2 regions of the Streptomyces sp. NPDC086549 genome follow, and region 1 is predicted to be linked to the other one. Evidence: riboswitches for the same ligand, from Rfam matches in the RefSeq annotation. Region 1 holds a riboswitch; the other holds the start of a gene.

Region 1 (7,612 bases):
CTCGGGGCGGCCGGGCGGCGCGCGGTCCTCGCCGCGGGCATACCGGAGGACCCGGCCGACCTGTGGACGCCGGACGGCATGAACAGGGCCGCGGAACGCATGGCCGCCGTCTGGGCCGGGCTGCTCGGCACGACACCGTACGTCGACGAGGAACTGGCCGAGGCTCTGGAGACGGAGCTGGGCCTGCCCACCGACTGGGCACAAGCCCTGTCGGCCGGCCGGGAGCCCGCGGGGGAGACGGGATTCGTGCTGGTCGGCGACCGCACGGGTGGCCTCTCCCTGCACCGTGCTGGCCCGGACGGCACGGCCGGGGCCTGGGTGTCCCCCACGCGGCCCGCCTACCACGAGGCAGTGACCGTCATAGCCTGGGCGCTGACCGAGAGGCCCGTCGGCGACCCGGCAGCCACGGGCGCCCTCAAGCTGTACGAGCGGCTGCGGGCACGGCTCGACGACCCGGGGACCCTCCTCTACCTGGGCGGGCACCGTCCCCTGGCCCGGGCCACCGCCGAGGACCCGCACTTCCGGCCGTACGGAGGCGACGTGCTGCCGTGCCCGCAGCCGCTCTTCGACGGTGTCACCGACGTCTCCACGGCCGTCGACGACGGCCTGTTCGTCGTCGCGGTCCCCGCGGGCGACGTCTTCCTGCGCCCGGCCGCACTGGCCGCACCGGAGCGGGTGGAGCGTGCGCTCGCCCTCTGCGACCGGCTCGACCTGTCCCGGCTGAGGTGGAGCTTCGACCGGACCCGGGCACTGCTCACCGGACTGGCCCGGACGGCGGCCCGCGCCGTCGAGACGCCGGTGCCCGCGGGCGGCTACGAGTCCAACCCCGCGCTCAGCGCCCCGGATCTGGTGGCCGAGACGGTCCGCACTCTCGGCGTCGGTACCGACGCCGCCACGCTCCATCTGCAACTCCTCGCGCTCGCCCGGCCCACGGACCGCAACGTCCGTCGCTGGAACGGCTGGACGGCCTCCCGCCACAAGGCCGCCGAGGCGGAGCTGGTGGCGGCGGGCGCCGTGGAGACCGGGCGGCGCGCCAGAGCCGGGCGCACGGTGTTCGCGCCCGGTGAATGGCAGCCCCTGGCCGCGCCGCATCTGCCGCTCGAAGGCCGGAAGCTGGCCGCCCACCAGGCGTGGGTGGCGGGCAGGGACGCCCGAGGCCCGTTCACCCGGCTCCTGTCACCCGTGCCGCTGCACGAGCTGTTCGCCCTGGCCGTACGCGAGTGACAAACGAACGGGGGCCGGCGGCGCGATGCCACCGGCCCCCACCGGACACCCGGTCCGTGGGACTTACGCCCCGCTCTCCCGGAGCATGTCCTCACGCTCGACGAGCTTCACGCGCTCGCGGCCCTGCGGTTCGCCCAGCGCCTTCTCGGCGGCGTCCAGGCGGTGCCAGCCCTCCCACGTGGTGAAGCGCACGTTCCGCTCGGCGAGGAAGGCGTCCACGGCCTCCGGCTCGGGCGAGCCGGGGGTGTGCAGGCGACCGCTCGTGTAGTCGTCCAGGAGGTTGGACACCGTCTCGTTGGCGTCACCCTTGGTGTGGCCGATCAGACCGACCGGGCCGCGCCGGATCCAGCCGGTGACATACGTGGACTGCAGGTGGGTGCCGCTCTCCTCGATGACGCGGCCGCCCTCGTCCGGGACCGTGCCCGAGTCGAGGTCCCACGGCAGCTTCGGCAGCTTCTCGGACAGGTAGCCGACGGCGCGGTAGACAGCCGTGACGTCCCAGTTCTTGAACTCGCCGGTGCCCTTGACGTTGCCGGTGCCGTCGAGGGCGGTGCGCTCGGTGCGCAGGCCGACGACCTTGCCGTCCTCGCCGAGGACCTCGGCCGGCGACTCGAAGAAGTGCAGGAACAGCTTGTGCGGCCGGTCGCCGACGTCGCGGATGGCCCAGTTCTCCAGGGTCTTGGCGACCATGTCGGCCTGCTTGTTGCCGCGCCGCGTCTCGATCGAGCCCTCGTCGTAGTCGATGTCCTCGGGGTCGACGATGACCTCGATGTTGGGGGAGTGGTCCAGCTCCCGCAGCTCCATCGGGCTGAACTTCGCCTGCGCCGGGCCACGGCGGCCGAAGACGTGGATCTCCAGCGCCTTGTTGGCTTTGAGGCCGTCGTAGACGTTCGGCGGGATCTCGGTCGGCAGCAGCTCGTCCGCGGTCTTGGCCAGGATGCGCGCCACGTCCAGCGCGACGTTGCCGACGCCGAGCACCGCGACCTTCTCGGCCTCCAGCGGCCAGGTGCGCGGCACGTCCGGGTGACCGTCGTACCAGGAGACGAAGTCCGCGGCGCCGTACGAACCGTCGAGGCCGATGCCGGGTATGGACAGGTCGCGGTCGGCCGTCGCGCCGGTGGAGAAGATCACGGCGTCGTAGAAGGCGCGCAGATCGTCGAGGTTGATGTCCGTGGGGTAGTCCACGTTGCCGAACAGGCGGATCTGCGGCTTGTCGAGCACCTGGTGCAGGGCCGTGATGATGCCCTTGATGCGGGGGTGGTCGGGAGCCACGCCGTAACGGATCAGGCCGAAGGGGGCGGGCATCCGCTCGAAGAGGTCGATGGACACGCCGGGCTCGGCGGCCACCTCGGACTTGAGCAGGGCGTCGGCGGCGTAGATCCCGGCGGGGCCGGCTCCGACGATGGCTACCCGCAGGGGGCGCGGCATGATCAGGTTCCCTTCGAGCGAAAACAGGCGACTCGAACGGGAAGCCTAAGCTAAGGCAGTCCTAAGTAAGTACGCGGGTCCGGTCTATGGCCTCATAAGGCGATCTTATGCCTATGGGGTCGGTGCTCGGCCGGTGCTCGGTCGGTGCCGGCCGGTGGACACCGGTCGTGGACATGCCCGACGCTTGCCCGGGGCCGGGATCATTCCGCCCCGGGACGAACCTCCGGCCGGAACCGAGGAGCGACAGCGTGGGTGGACGCGGGGCGACAGGGGCGACAGGGGCGACAACCGTCGCGGTGACCGGCGGCAGCGGGTTCGTGGGCAGCCATCTCGTACGGCGTCTGTTGGAGCGGGGTTACCGGGTGCACACCACCGTCCGCGACACGGCGAACCCGGCGAAAGTACGGCCGCTCTGGGACATGCAGGAGGCTTTCCCCGGCCAACTCACCCTCTTTCAGGCGGACTTGCTGACCGAGGGATCCTTCGACGAGGCGCTGCGGGGATGTTCCGTCGTCTTCCACGTCGCGTCGCCGTTCTTCATGCCCGAGAAGATCCGGGACGGCCGAAGGGACATGGTGGACCCGGCCCTGCTCGGCACGCGCAGCGTCCTGGCGAGCGTGGAGCGGACGCCGACCGTCGGCACACTGGTCTTCACGTCCACGGTCGGCGCGATCTTCGGCGACTATGCCGACGTCCTCGGCATGGACGACCAGGTGCTCTCGGAGCGGTACTTCAACACCACCAGCACGGTGGAGAACAACCCCTACCACTACGCCAAGACCGTCGCGGAGCGCGCCGCGTGGGAGGCCGAAGCCGCCCAGGACCGCTGGCGCATGGTCTCCGTCAACCCCGGCCTGATCCTGGGCCCTTCGCTCACCCCGGCTTCCGAGTCCGGCAGCCTGTTCCTGCTCGACGAGCTGTTCAAGGGCTACTTCTGCTACGGCGCCCCGGACTTCAGCTTCACGACGGCGGACGTGCGCGACGTGGCCGACGCGCACATAGCGGCCGCGGAGAACCCGGCGGCGAAGGGGCGTTACATCGTCGCGGCCGAGACCATGACGTCCTTCCACGAGATGTCACGCGTCATCCGCACCCGGTACCCCCGCGACCTCCGCCTCCCGCGTACCGCGCTCCCGCACTGGCCGGTACGCGTCCTCGGCCCGGCCTTCGGCCTGACCCAGGACTACATCCGCAAGCACCTGGGCATCCGCTTCCGGGTCGACAACAGCAGGAGCGTGCGCGAACTGGGCCTCACCTACCGCCCGATCGAGGAGACCCTCCTGGACCACTATGAGAGCCGGCGCGGCCGACGGGGGTGAGCCGGGCGCCTGTCGGTGCCCGGCCACGGGCCTCACGCGGGCCGGATCACCCGGTGGATCGCCGTCTCCCCGGCGCCGTAGATCGACTCCTCGCGGATGAAGGCCCCCGGGCCCGGTGCGTGGATCATCATGCCGTTGCCGGTGGAGAAGCCGACGTGGCTGGCGTTGTCGAAGAAGACGATGAGGTCACCGACCTGGATGTCGGCGGTGGTGACAGGGGTGCCCGCACCGGCCTGCTCCGCCGCGGTACGCGGCAGCTCGACCCCGGCGGCCCGCCAGGCGGCCTGGGTGAGACTGGAGCAGTCGTAGGAGCCCGGCCCCATCGCGCCCCAGACGCAGGGCTTGCCGATCTGCGCGCGGGCGAAGGCGAGCGCCTTCATGGCCTTGCCTGCGTACGCGGACTCCGCCGCACCGCCCACACCGACGGCGGCGAAGGAGCCGGTGTCCGTGACACCACCGGTGGTGAAGGTGCCGGTCGCGTACGGGCTTGCCGTGGCGGCGGGCATGCCGACCTGTGCGGCGGGGGCGACGGTGGTGAAGGTGCCGGTGGTGTAGGGGCTTGTTGTGGCGGCGGGGGCGGGTGCGGCGAAAGCTCCGGTGTCGGTGAGCGGGTTCGCCGTGGCAGGGGTGGTCATGGCCGCTGCCATGCCCGGTTGTGCGGTCAGACCACCGGTGGTGAAGGTGCCGGTGGTGTAGGGGCTTGCCGCGGGGGCGGGTGCGGCGAAGGCTCCGGTGTCGGTGAGCGGGTTCGCGGTGGCGGGGGTGGTCGTGGCCGCTGCCATGCCCGGTTGTCCGGTCAGGGCGCCGGTGGCGAAAGAGCCCGTCGAGCCGAGGGGCTGCGCGGGGAACCAGGATTCCTCCGCCGGCCGGGACTCGATCGCGGCGACCGGCGTGCCGCGCTGAGCGGCGGACCGGGACAGGAGGTCGCGGGCCGCGGTGAGCTTCCGCTGGTTCTGCCCCTTGGAGGTCGCGGGCGAGGGCCGGCGCGGCGCCGCGCCGGGCGCGGGCGATGGCGCGGGCAGCAGCGCCGCGGCGGCCGCCTCGAGCTCTCGCCGCGGCTCGGGCACGGCGGGCAGCGCGGCGATGGGCCGGGCGGTCAGCTCCGCCACCGGGCGGCCGGGCAACTCGGCGACGGGCCTGCCGCCGGTCAGTTCCGCGGCCGCACGCTCCGCCACCCAGGCGGCCAGTTCCGGCGGAAGGGCCCGATCGGCCGACTCCCGCTCACCACCGGGGAAACCGCCCCCCGTCGGAGCCGTGGGACGACCTCCGGCCGGGCGCTGCGGCGGCATCCGGTCGGCCGGCAGTGCGGCGGGAACGGTCGGACCCAGCTTCGCTCGCGCCGCGTCGAACCACTGACGGGTCACGTTGTCGAGGTCGGGATCGGTGCCCGCCCTCTTGCGGAGCGGGACACCCCGGTTTCGCGACCCCGCCGACATCGCACGGGTCCCGTTGTAGTTACCCGTGGCGTTTTCGGCCTGGTCGTAAAGGGTGCTGATCCGCTGCCGAACCTCGTCGCGGCTCTCCGACGCCATGGGAGACGTACTCCTTCCGTGCTCCGCCTACCGAGTTAGCTGTCGGGTTCGGGCGGTCGTTTCCGGAAGGCGTGCCCTACGGCCCGTGCCCTGGTGGGCAGTCGGGCCGATTCACCCCAATGTCGGTTGGGTCCCCGGCTCCGGCTGCCTCGAAGGAGCCCGGACTCGGCGGAGGCCACGCGGTTCGACGGGGTTCGTCGGGGGAAGCCGTGCAGCCTGGTCGTCAACCTAGCCAACTTGTGTCCCTCGTGTGAAGGTTGAAGCGCGATATGTCCGATACGTATTTGTGATATTCGCCTGTGGGTTCGGTGCCGAGGTGTTGTCACCGGGACATTTGCCGCACGGTCGCGGGCGTGGTCGGCCCGGTGGCCTGCGGAAGCACCGTCACGGTGCCCCCGTTTCCTGTGAGGTTGTGATGAATCCGCGAGGCGTTTGAACACCTGTGCCGCCGGATCCGTATGGGATGGGGGATTTCCATGCCGAGCCGGATTCGACGAGACGCAGGGGTACTTCCGTGGGACGCAACACGCGCAGACGCCCAACAGGCGCACGACGCGCGACCTTCGCAGCGGTCGCACTGATGTTGGGCGGAGGGGGACTCATAGCGGCGAACGTCTATGCCTCCGCGACCGAGAGCGGCTCGGACCAGCCGGCCCAGAACGGTTGGGTCCTTTCGGGAGCGGCGACGATCGACTGCCCGGACGTCGGGAGCCGGCTGACCGCGGTGCCGGACGAGGCCAGGGACGACGTCGACCGGCAACTCGCCCTCCTCGACCAGCAGATCGCGGCGGCCTACCAGCAACTGCAGCAGTCGGCGCAGGCCCAGCAGCAGGACTCCGGGTCCTCGGACGACACGATCATGAACCCGCTGAAGGACAAGCGGTCCGAGACGATCGATCGCATCGCGGACGCCATCGACCGCGTGGGCGACCGCCCGCAGGGGCTGGACGACATGGCGGCGTGCACGCTGCAGCCCTCCGGCAACCAGAACCAGGGTGACGGCGGCCAGAGCCAGGGCGCCGCGAGCCAGAACCCCGGCGACGCGAGCCAGAGCCCGGGCAACGGCGGCCAGGGCCAGTCCGGTGCCGGGCAGGGCAACGGCGGCCAGGCCGGCAACGGCCCCGTGGCCGCGGACTACGCGGACATCACCTCCGTCCAGCCCAACGCGCAGACCCCGGCCGCGCAGTCCGACGCCTCCCGCGGCTCCTTCTCCAGCAGCTGTGGCGTCAACGCCAACGGTGTGTTCAACTCCGACAACGTGATCGTCGCCCCCGGCGTCTCCAACGGTGCCCACCACTTCCACGACTACGTCGGCAACCAGGCCAACAACGCCTTCGCCAGCGACGACGACCTGGCGAACGGCGACACGAGCTGTGCGGACCAGGGCGACAAGTCGTCGTACTACTGGCCCGTGCTGCGCCTGCAGAACGGCAAGCAGGAGCGGGACGCCGGTGCCCCCGGCGGCGGAACCGAGGGCAACGCCGGTCAGATCGTCACGCCCAAGCAGGTCACGCTGACGTTCGTGGGCAACCCCCGCGGCAAGGTCACGGCCATGCCGCGGCTGCTGCGCATCATCACCGGTGACGCCAAGGCGTTCGTCAACGGTCCCGGCAACGCCAACGCGTCGTGGAGCTGCACCGGGTTCGAGGACCGGCAGCTGAAGGACAAGTACCCGCTGTGCCCGTCCGGCACTGACGTCGTCCGCACGTTCAAGTTCCAGAGCTGCTGGGACGGTCGGAACATCGACAGCGCCAACCACCGCACCCATGTGGCGTTCGCCGACAAGGAGGGCAACTGCCCGAACGGATTCGAGCCCATTCCGCAGCTGGTGCAGCGCATTGTCTACGACGTCGACGCGCCGAGCCTCCAGGACGGCGGCCGGACGGTTCCGCTGTTCGCCGTGGACTCCTTCCCGGAGCAGTTGCACAAGCCGGTCACGGACCACGGCGACTTCATCAACGTCTTCGACGAAGACCTCATGAACAAGATGGTCGACTGCATCAACTCCGGCCGGACCTGCGGCGCCGGTGCGGCCCCCGCGCCCGGTCAGGAGCCCAGCAAGGAGCCCAGCGAGCCGCCGGCCTCCAGCCCCGCCCAGCCCGGCACCGG
Region 2 (7,612 bases), on a different contig from region 1:
CCTGCACTACAACCCCGAAGGCCGCTACGTGCCCCTGGGCGGCGCCAAGGGCGGCATCGACTGCGACCCCCGAGACCCGGAGGCGTACGGGCTGCTCGTGCGCTACCTGCGCGCCATGCGGCCGTACATCGAGAGTTTCTGGACCACCGGCGAGGACCTCGGCCTCACCCAGGACCTGGTCGACCGCGCCGCCGCCGAGGCGGGGCTCGTGTCGTCCATACAGGCCGTGTACCCGCTGCTGGACGACGAGGCCACGGCGCGCCGACGGCTCGCGGACGCCTTCGCGGTCGAGGTGGACGGCATCGGCCTCGACGAGCTGGTCGGCGGCTGCGGGGTCGCCGAGTCGGTGCTCGCCGCCCTGGACCGGGCCGGGGCGCCGCACATCGGGACACGGGTCGCCGTGCAGGGACTGGGCACCATGGGCGGGGCCACGGCGCGCTTCCTCGCGCGGGCGGGCCTGACGATCGTGGCCGTCGCCGACATCAAGGGCACCATCAGCAATCCGGCGGGCCTGGACGTCGAGGCGCTGCTGGCCGCGCGGGACGCGTACGGCACCGTCGACCGGGCCGTGCTGCGCTCCGACGACCGCGAACTGCCGGGAGACGCCTGGCTGTCCGCCGACGCCGACGTGCTGGTGCCCGCCGCCGTTTCGTACGCGATCGACACCGTCGACCAGGAGCGGATCACCGCCCGCTGGATCGTCGAGGCGGCCAACATGCCCGTGCTCCCGGCGGCCGAGGAACTGCTGTCCGCGCGCGGGGTGACGATACTGCCGGACGTGGTGGTCAACTCCGGGACGAACGCCTGGTGGTGGTGGACGCTGTTCGGCGACATCGGTCCCGACGCGGACGAGGCGTTCGCCTACACCCGGCGCTCCATGCGTGCCCTGATCGACCGCATGCTGGCCCGCGCGGAGGCGGACGCCACGACACCGCGGGCGGCCGCGCACGCCATCGTGGCCGACCGGCTGCCGGTGATCGCGGAGCGGTTCGGCTGGTACCGGTGACGTGTGCCGGAGAGCCCCGCCCGTCGGCCTGAGGCCGGCCGCGACCGCCCGCCGCGGGCTCGACCACCAGTTCGTGGACGGAAACGGATTAGGGTGGCCGCGTGGCGAGAGTGCGGTTGAGCGTGGCGGAGCGGCGGGAGGAACTGCTGCGTGCCGCCGTCGAGCAGATCGAGGCGCGGGGCGTGGCGGCGGTCAGGATCGCCGACGTGGCCTCGGCCCTCGGGGTGAGCAACGCACTGGTCCTGTATCACTTCTCGACCAAGGAGAAGCTGGTCGCCGCCGCGTTCACCCATGCGGCCGAGGACGACCTGGCGCATCTGCGCAAGCTGCTGGGCCGCCGTACGACCGCGCTGCGCCGGCTGCGGGCCGCTGTGCGCTGGTACGCGCCGACCGGTCAGGCCAAGGGCTGGCGGCTGTGGATCGAGGGCTGGGCGGTGGCCCTGCGCGAGCCCGCCCTCCGCGACGTCACCCGGAATCTGGACAGCCAGTGGAAGGCGGCCATCACCGAGGTCATCGCGCAGGGCGTGGCGGCGGGCGAGTTCCGGTGCCCCGACCCGAACGGTACGGCCCTGCGGCTGACGGCCCTGCTCGACGGGCTCGCCGTACAGCTGACGTCCTATGCGGGCGCGGTCCCGCGGTCCCGGGCGCAGCAGTGGGTCGACGAGGCCCTCGCCCGGGAACTCGGCCTGGACCGGGAAGCGTTGACGGCGCCGGAGCGGTGAACGCTCCGGCGCCGTCACGCCGTGCACCGCGAGCGGCGCCCTTTCAGGCGACCGAGGCGATCCGCATCTTGATGTCGTCCGGGGACAGCGTCCCCTTCGCCGTCACGTGGTCTCCCGACGACTCCCCGCGCAACCGCCGCCCGATCCACGGGACCAGGTACTCACGGGCCCACTGGACGTCGTCGCGGCGCACGTCGAGGGTGCCGCGGGGCGGAAGCGGAGGCCAGGGCTGGTCCGGCTCGGCCGGGATCTCCAGGCCGAGCACCTGGCCCGCCCGCAGCGCGACGCGCGTGTGCCCGTCGGACGAGAGGTGGAGCCGGTCGCCGTCCCAGGCGCGCCGGTCCTGGAGGGTCTTCAGGGACCAGAGGTCGAGCACCGGGCAGCCGTACCGGTCGGCGATGGCCCGGACGTGCCCGTTGTACGTGGCGATCTTGCCGCGCAGGTGCTTGAGCACGGGCACGCCACGGGTGTCGAACCCGGTCGTCACCATGACCGTGCCGACCGCCTCGGTCAGCCGGGCGACCGCCCGCTCGAAGCGCTCGGCCACCTCGTCCGGGTCCCCGCCGGGGCGGAGGATGTCGTTGCCGCCCGCGCAGAAGGACACCAGGTCCGGCGCGAGTTCCACGGCCTGCGGGAGCTGGTCGGCCACGATCTGGTCGAGCAGCTTCCCGCGTACCGCGAGGTTGTTGTATTCGAAGTCGCCCTCGGGCCGCCGGTCCGCGAGAAGCACCGCGAAGCGGTCGGCCCAGCCGACGAATGCCCCGTCCGGGCCGGGGTCGCCGACGCCCTCGGTGAAGCTGTCCCCCACCGCCACGTACGACCCGATCACTGATCTGTTGTCACTCTTCGAATCGTCTGCCACATCGGCCCATGATTCACCTTCGGATGTGACCTACGCGACCGTAAGAAGAGGTTGACGAACGGTGAGATAAGACACTCTTAAATAGTTTGCCAACGAGGGAATAGGGCCCCGCCCAGGCGCGTTGAGGCGCACCGGCGGGGCCGGCCGTCACGCGACGGGGGCGCCGTGCGAGCGGAGGTAGCCGACCGGGTCCACGTCCGAGCCGTAGTTCGGCGTGGTGCGGATCTCGAAGTGCAGGTGCGGGCCCGTGACGTTGCCGGTCGCGCCGGAGAGGCCGACCTGCTGGCCCGCGACCACGGTCTGGCCGGCCGAGACGGAGAGCTGGGACAGGTGGGCGTACTGCGCGTAGTAGCCGTCGTCGAGCTTGATGACGACCTGGTTGCCGTACGCGCCGCCCCAGCCCGCGGAGACGACGGTGCCCGCGGCCACGGCCTTGACCGAGGTGCCGGTCGGGACGACGAAGTCGACGCCCGTGTGGTAGCCGCTGGACCACATGCCGCCCGGCACGTGGTAGCCGGTGCCGACGGCGGCACCCGTCACCGGGAGGGTGTACCCGGTCGAGACGCCGGCGGTCGTGGTCTGGGCGTTCTGCGTCGACACGTCCGACGCGGAGGAAGCGTCCGGCGCGAAGGAAGAGTTCGACGCGGCGGAAGCGTCCGACGCGGACGACGACTGCGCTGACGACGACTTCGCGGACGAGGCGGAGGAGGACGACGGCCGCGAGGGGTTCGAGGACGAGGGCGTGGCGCTCGGCGCGGCCTTCTTGCCGAGGGCGAGCTTCAGACCGGGGTGGATCAGCGACGGGTTGTCGCCGACGGCCTCGCGGTTGTCCCGGTAGAGCCGGTGCCAGCCGCCACGGACGTTCTGCTCCTCGGCGATCCTCGACAGGTAGTCGCCGGTCTTCACCGTGTAAGTGCGCGCACCCGAATGCACCGGCGCGGCCTTCTTCTCGAACGTCGGAAGCGACTGGACGGCCTTTTCGGGAGCGGACTGCGGAGTGGCCGCATGGGCACCGGCGGCCCCGATCAGCGGCAGCGCCAGCGCGGCGCCACCGGTACCGGCGACGGCGATCCTGCGGGTGAAGCGGCGGGGCTTGGGGCGGCGGTGCTTACCCTTCGCGGGCATGGCGAATTCCTCTCCGGCGCCTGCGAGGTGAGCTGTCGGGTTCGGGCTGGAGCTGCCCGGCCGCGCGCGGAGCGCGACTTCACCCCTAGCCGTCCCGGAGACCGGGACAGGCAGTCATACCTGGTGGGTCCCCCGCTCCTGCCGTACACGGGTGATTGTGTGGGGACTCCGGGCGGCGGCAGGATTCGGCGTTCCGTCCGGATTGGGGCGAACGTAAGCGACCGGGATGCGGAGCGACAAGCAGAAAATTCCCTGTGTCCGTGTTTCACATGATCCGTTACGGGAATTCCCGGTCACCCTCCGTGAATTCCCGCGGCATTTCCCTGCTCAATCCCCAGGGGAAGCAGGCGAATTACGTAGGCATGACGCGCGACGGACGGTCACGGATATGACGCTCCTCACGCACCGTCTTCCAGGCCCCTTCATTCCGGAGCGAGTTTGGATGAATGGGTCAATCCGGGCATGCCACTCAGATGCGCCGGAAACGGAAGACCGCCGCGTCGAGATCGCCCCGCAGCCCGGTACGCAGCCCGTGGTGCAGCAGTACGGCACCGCGATGCACTTCGCCCGTTTCGCGGCATTCGTACGAAGCCGTCGGGTCGAGGCCGCGCAGCCGCAGCGCCGGGGCCGGCTCGCCGTACCGCTGGGCCTGGAGCCAGGCGAGTACGACGGCCTCGTCCCCGCGCACGTACTGCACCGCACTCAGCCCGCCCTCCGGCGGCCGCAGCCGGTACAGCTCGCCGTGCTGCACCACCGGGCGGATGTCCTTGTAGAGCTCCACCCACTCCCGGGCCTCGGCGAGTTCACCCTCGGTCCATTCCGCGAGGTCGCCGCCGACCCCGAGGACGCCCGCCATCGCACTCACGAAGCGGAAGCGCAGCGAGCTGACCCTGCCGTTGAGCTGGTGGTTCGGGCTGTCGGTGACCCAGGCGGCCATGATCCGCGCCGGGTGGATCTGGCTGAAGCCGTGCTGGATGGCGAGCCGGTCGAGCGGGTCGGTGTTGTCGGAGGTCCACACCTGGTCGGTACGGCTCATCACACCGAGGTCGATCCGGCCGCCGCCGCCCGAGCAGGACTCGAACGCGACGCCCGGGTGGGCCGCCCGCAGCCGGTCCAGGAGGGCGTACAGGGCGCGCACATGGTCGACCCAGAGCCGCTGCGGGTACGGGTCCCCGGGCCAGCCCGCGTCGGTGAAGCAGCGGTTGAAGTCCCACTTCACATAGTCGACGGGGGCACTGGAGAGCAGGCTGTCGAGCTGCTCCCAGAGGTACTCCTGGACGTCCTCGCGGGCCAGGTTGAGAACGAGCTGATTGCGCAGTTCCGTCCGCTTTCGTCCCGACTGGTACTGCACCCAGTCGGGGTGTGCGCGGTACAGGTCGCTGTCCGGGTTGACCATCTCGGGCTCGACCCAGATACCGAACTGCATGCCGAGGGCGTGCACATAGTCGGCGAGCGGCTTGAGGCCGTTCGGGAAGCGGTCGGGGTTGGGTGTCCAGTCGCCGAGTCCGGCCCGGTCGCTGGTGCGGGTGCCGAACCAGCCGTCGTCGACCACGAACAGCTCGACGCCGATCGCCGCGGCCCTGCGGGCGAGCGTCGCCTGCTGCTCCTCGGAGATGTCGAAGTTCGTGGCCTCCCAGGAGTTGAACAGCACGGGCCGGTCCCGGCCGGCGTCCGGGATGACGTACGCCCGCTGGTAGGCGTGCCAGGCGCGGCTGGCACCGCCGAAACCGCCGTCGCTCCACAGGCCCGCGAAGACCGGGCTCGTGTACGACTCCCCCTCGCCCAGCATCAGCAGGCCGGAGTCGTCGTAGCCGGCGCCGCCGGTGATCTGCACGCGCGCGTCCGGGAGCTGGGCGACCGCGATCCGCCAGGAACCCGACCAGCCCAGCGCGCAGCCGTACACCTCACCGCGCTCCTCGGTGGCGTCCGTGTCGAGCGCCACCCAGGGCAGGTGCTGGTGCCCGGTGTGGCCGCGGCGGCTGCCGATGACTTTCTCGCCGTACGTGAGGGGGGAGACGGTCAGCCGGGACTCGGCGGCCCAGCGGCCGTGCAGCTGGGACAGCCGCCAGCCCTCCCGGTCGGGCAGGGTCCAGGCGGCCGGGTCGGCGCGGAGCAGCTCCACGCGCGCGTGCCCCTGGTTGCCGACGGTCACCCAGCGCTCGACCACGTCTGCACGCATCCGGTAGTGCAGGGTGACGGACAGCCCGGCGTCCCGGAAGCGCAGCCTCAGCTCGTCGCCCTCCGTCTCGTACGTCTCGAAGGTCCACTCGGTGCCGCGCCGCTCCTCGGTGCGCACGGACAGGGCGGGGCGGACGAAGCGGGGGCCGCCCTCGACCGGGTACTCCTCACGGCCGTCGAGCGGGGACTCGAAGGGCCAGTAGCCGGGCAGCGGGCGCACGGCGAGGGCCTCGGCGTCGGCGAGCTCGATTCTCGGGCCCCAGTGGAGGTGGAGCAGTTCGTCCGCCTCGGTGAGGTGCAGCGCGTAGCTGCTGGCCGGTCCGGACAGGAGCCACGTACGACCGTTTTCGGCGATGTCCACCATGGGGCCCTCACAAGTGTCAACAGATCCGCTCAAGCACCAACATCATCACGGGCCGGAGTGCTCCGAGGCAACGCCTGTGGACAACTCATTGCCTGAGGAAACTCATGTCGTATCGTCAAGCACATGCCCGTCGACGAGCCGCGTCGGCGTCGCCCGGCCGTGAGGAGCCCCCGTGACACAGCAGGTCCCGTCGACCGAGCCGGAGCTGTCCGGTGTGCGCAACTTCCGTGACGTGGGCGGACTGCCGACGACGGACGGGCGGCGGGTGCGGTACGGGGTGCTGTTCCGCAGCGGCCACCTCGCGCACGCGACCGAGGGGGACGCGGAGTTCCTCTCCTCCCTGGGCCTGCACACGATCTTCGACTTCCGCAACGAGGCGGACCAGAAGCTGGAAGGCCCCGACGTCGAGCTGCCGGGCGTGCGGAACGTGAACATGCCGCTGAGCGACCCGGCGGACGGCGCCGAGTTCTGGAAGATGGTCCGCGACGGCGAGATCGAGCAGCTGCGCGGGATCCTCGCGGACGGCAAGGCGGCGAACCGGATGATCGCCTCCTACCGGAAGATCATCAAGGAGCGCACCGACGAGCACTCCCAGGTGCTGCACGCGCTCGCCGAGGACAGCGTCCCCGCGCTGATGCACTGCGCGGCGGGCAAGGACCGGGCCGGGCTGTCGATAGCCGTGACGCTGCTCGCCCTGGGCGTGGAGCGCGAGGCCGTCCTCGCCGACTACCTGGAGTCGAACGCCAAGCACCGCCGCTACAAGGTGCGCCGGGGCGGCAGCTCGGCGTCCGCGTACTCCCCCGAGGTCATGGAGCTGCTCAGCCCGCTCTTCGAAGCGCGGGCCGAGTATCTGGCGGCGGCCGTCGAGACCATCGACGAGACGTGGGGCGGTGTCGACGCCTATCTGGAGCAGGGGCTCGGGGTCACCCCGCAGACCCGGGACCGGCTGCGGGAGCGGCTGCTCAACTGACGGCGGCCGTCACACGGCGGCCGTCACACGTCGGCCGTCACCCGGCGGTCATCCCTTGCCGCCCACCGCGAACAGCAGGTAGAGGAAGCCGGCCAGGACGTGGCCGAGGACTCCGTAGACGATCAGACGGACCCACAGGGCGCGGGGGAACTTGTCCTCCAGGTTGCTCATGGCAGCTCTCCGGTGATGGGGCCCAGGCACAGTGCGGCCGTGGGACTCTGCAGCAGGGTGTGGACGAACAGGAGCTCGACCCCGTCGGGGTCCTCGGCGGCGAGGCGGTGCGGGGTCAGCGAGTCGAAGTGCGCGCTGTCGCCGGGTGCGAGCAGGTGCACGGTGTCCCCGAGGCGCAGCCTGAGCCGCCCCTTGAGGACGTACAGCCACTCCT

What was found. A riboswitch is a leader RNA that binds a small molecule or an ion and turns the genes downstream of it on or off. The one in region 1 is predicted to bind cyclic di-AMP.
Region 2: another riboswitch for cyclic di-AMP. It lies ahead of ACIPSA_RS14325 (peptidoglycan DD-metalloendopeptidase family protein); the one in region 1 lies ahead of ACIPSA_RS26270 (C40 family peptidase).

The regions. Positions count from the first base shown of each region.
Region 1 covers NZ_JBIVBS010000008.1:358,383-365,994, reverse strand. Annotated here, with positions in the region: gene ACIPSA_RS26285 (hypothetical protein) at 1-1,224, shown strand, start outside; gene ACIPSA_RS26280 (FAD-dependent oxidoreductase) at 1,288-2,652, opposite strand; gene ACIPSA_RS26275 (NAD-dependent epimerase/dehydratase family protein) at 2,901-3,971, shown strand; gene ACIPSA_RS26270 (C40 family peptidase) at 4,004-5,503, opposite strand; cyclic di-AMP (ydaO/yuaA leader) riboswitch at 5,512-5,684, opposite strand; gene ACIPSA_RS26265 (DUF1996 domain-containing protein) at 6,084-7,612, shown strand, end outside.
Region 2 covers NZ_JBIVBS010000003.1:746,088-753,699, reverse strand. Annotated here, with positions in the region: gene ACIPSA_RS14340 (Glu/Leu/Phe/Val dehydrogenase dimerization domain-containing protein) at 1-1,006, shown strand, start outside; gene ACIPSA_RS14335 (TetR/AcrR family transcriptional regulator) at 1,108-1,728, shown strand; gene ACIPSA_RS14330 (SGNH/GDSL hydrolase family protein) at 1,772-2,557, opposite strand; gene ACIPSA_RS14325 (peptidoglycan DD-metalloendopeptidase family protein) at 2,738-3,715, opposite strand; cyclic di-AMP (ydaO/yuaA leader) riboswitch at 3,720-3,879, opposite strand; gene ACIPSA_RS14320 (alpha-galactosidase) at 4,185-6,257, opposite strand; gene ACIPSA_RS14315 (tyrosine-protein phosphatase) at 6,430-7,227, shown strand; gene ACIPSA_RS14310 (DUF6126 family protein) at 7,276-7,398, opposite strand; gene ACIPSA_RS14305 (helix-turn-helix domain-containing protein) at 7,395-7,612, opposite strand, start outside.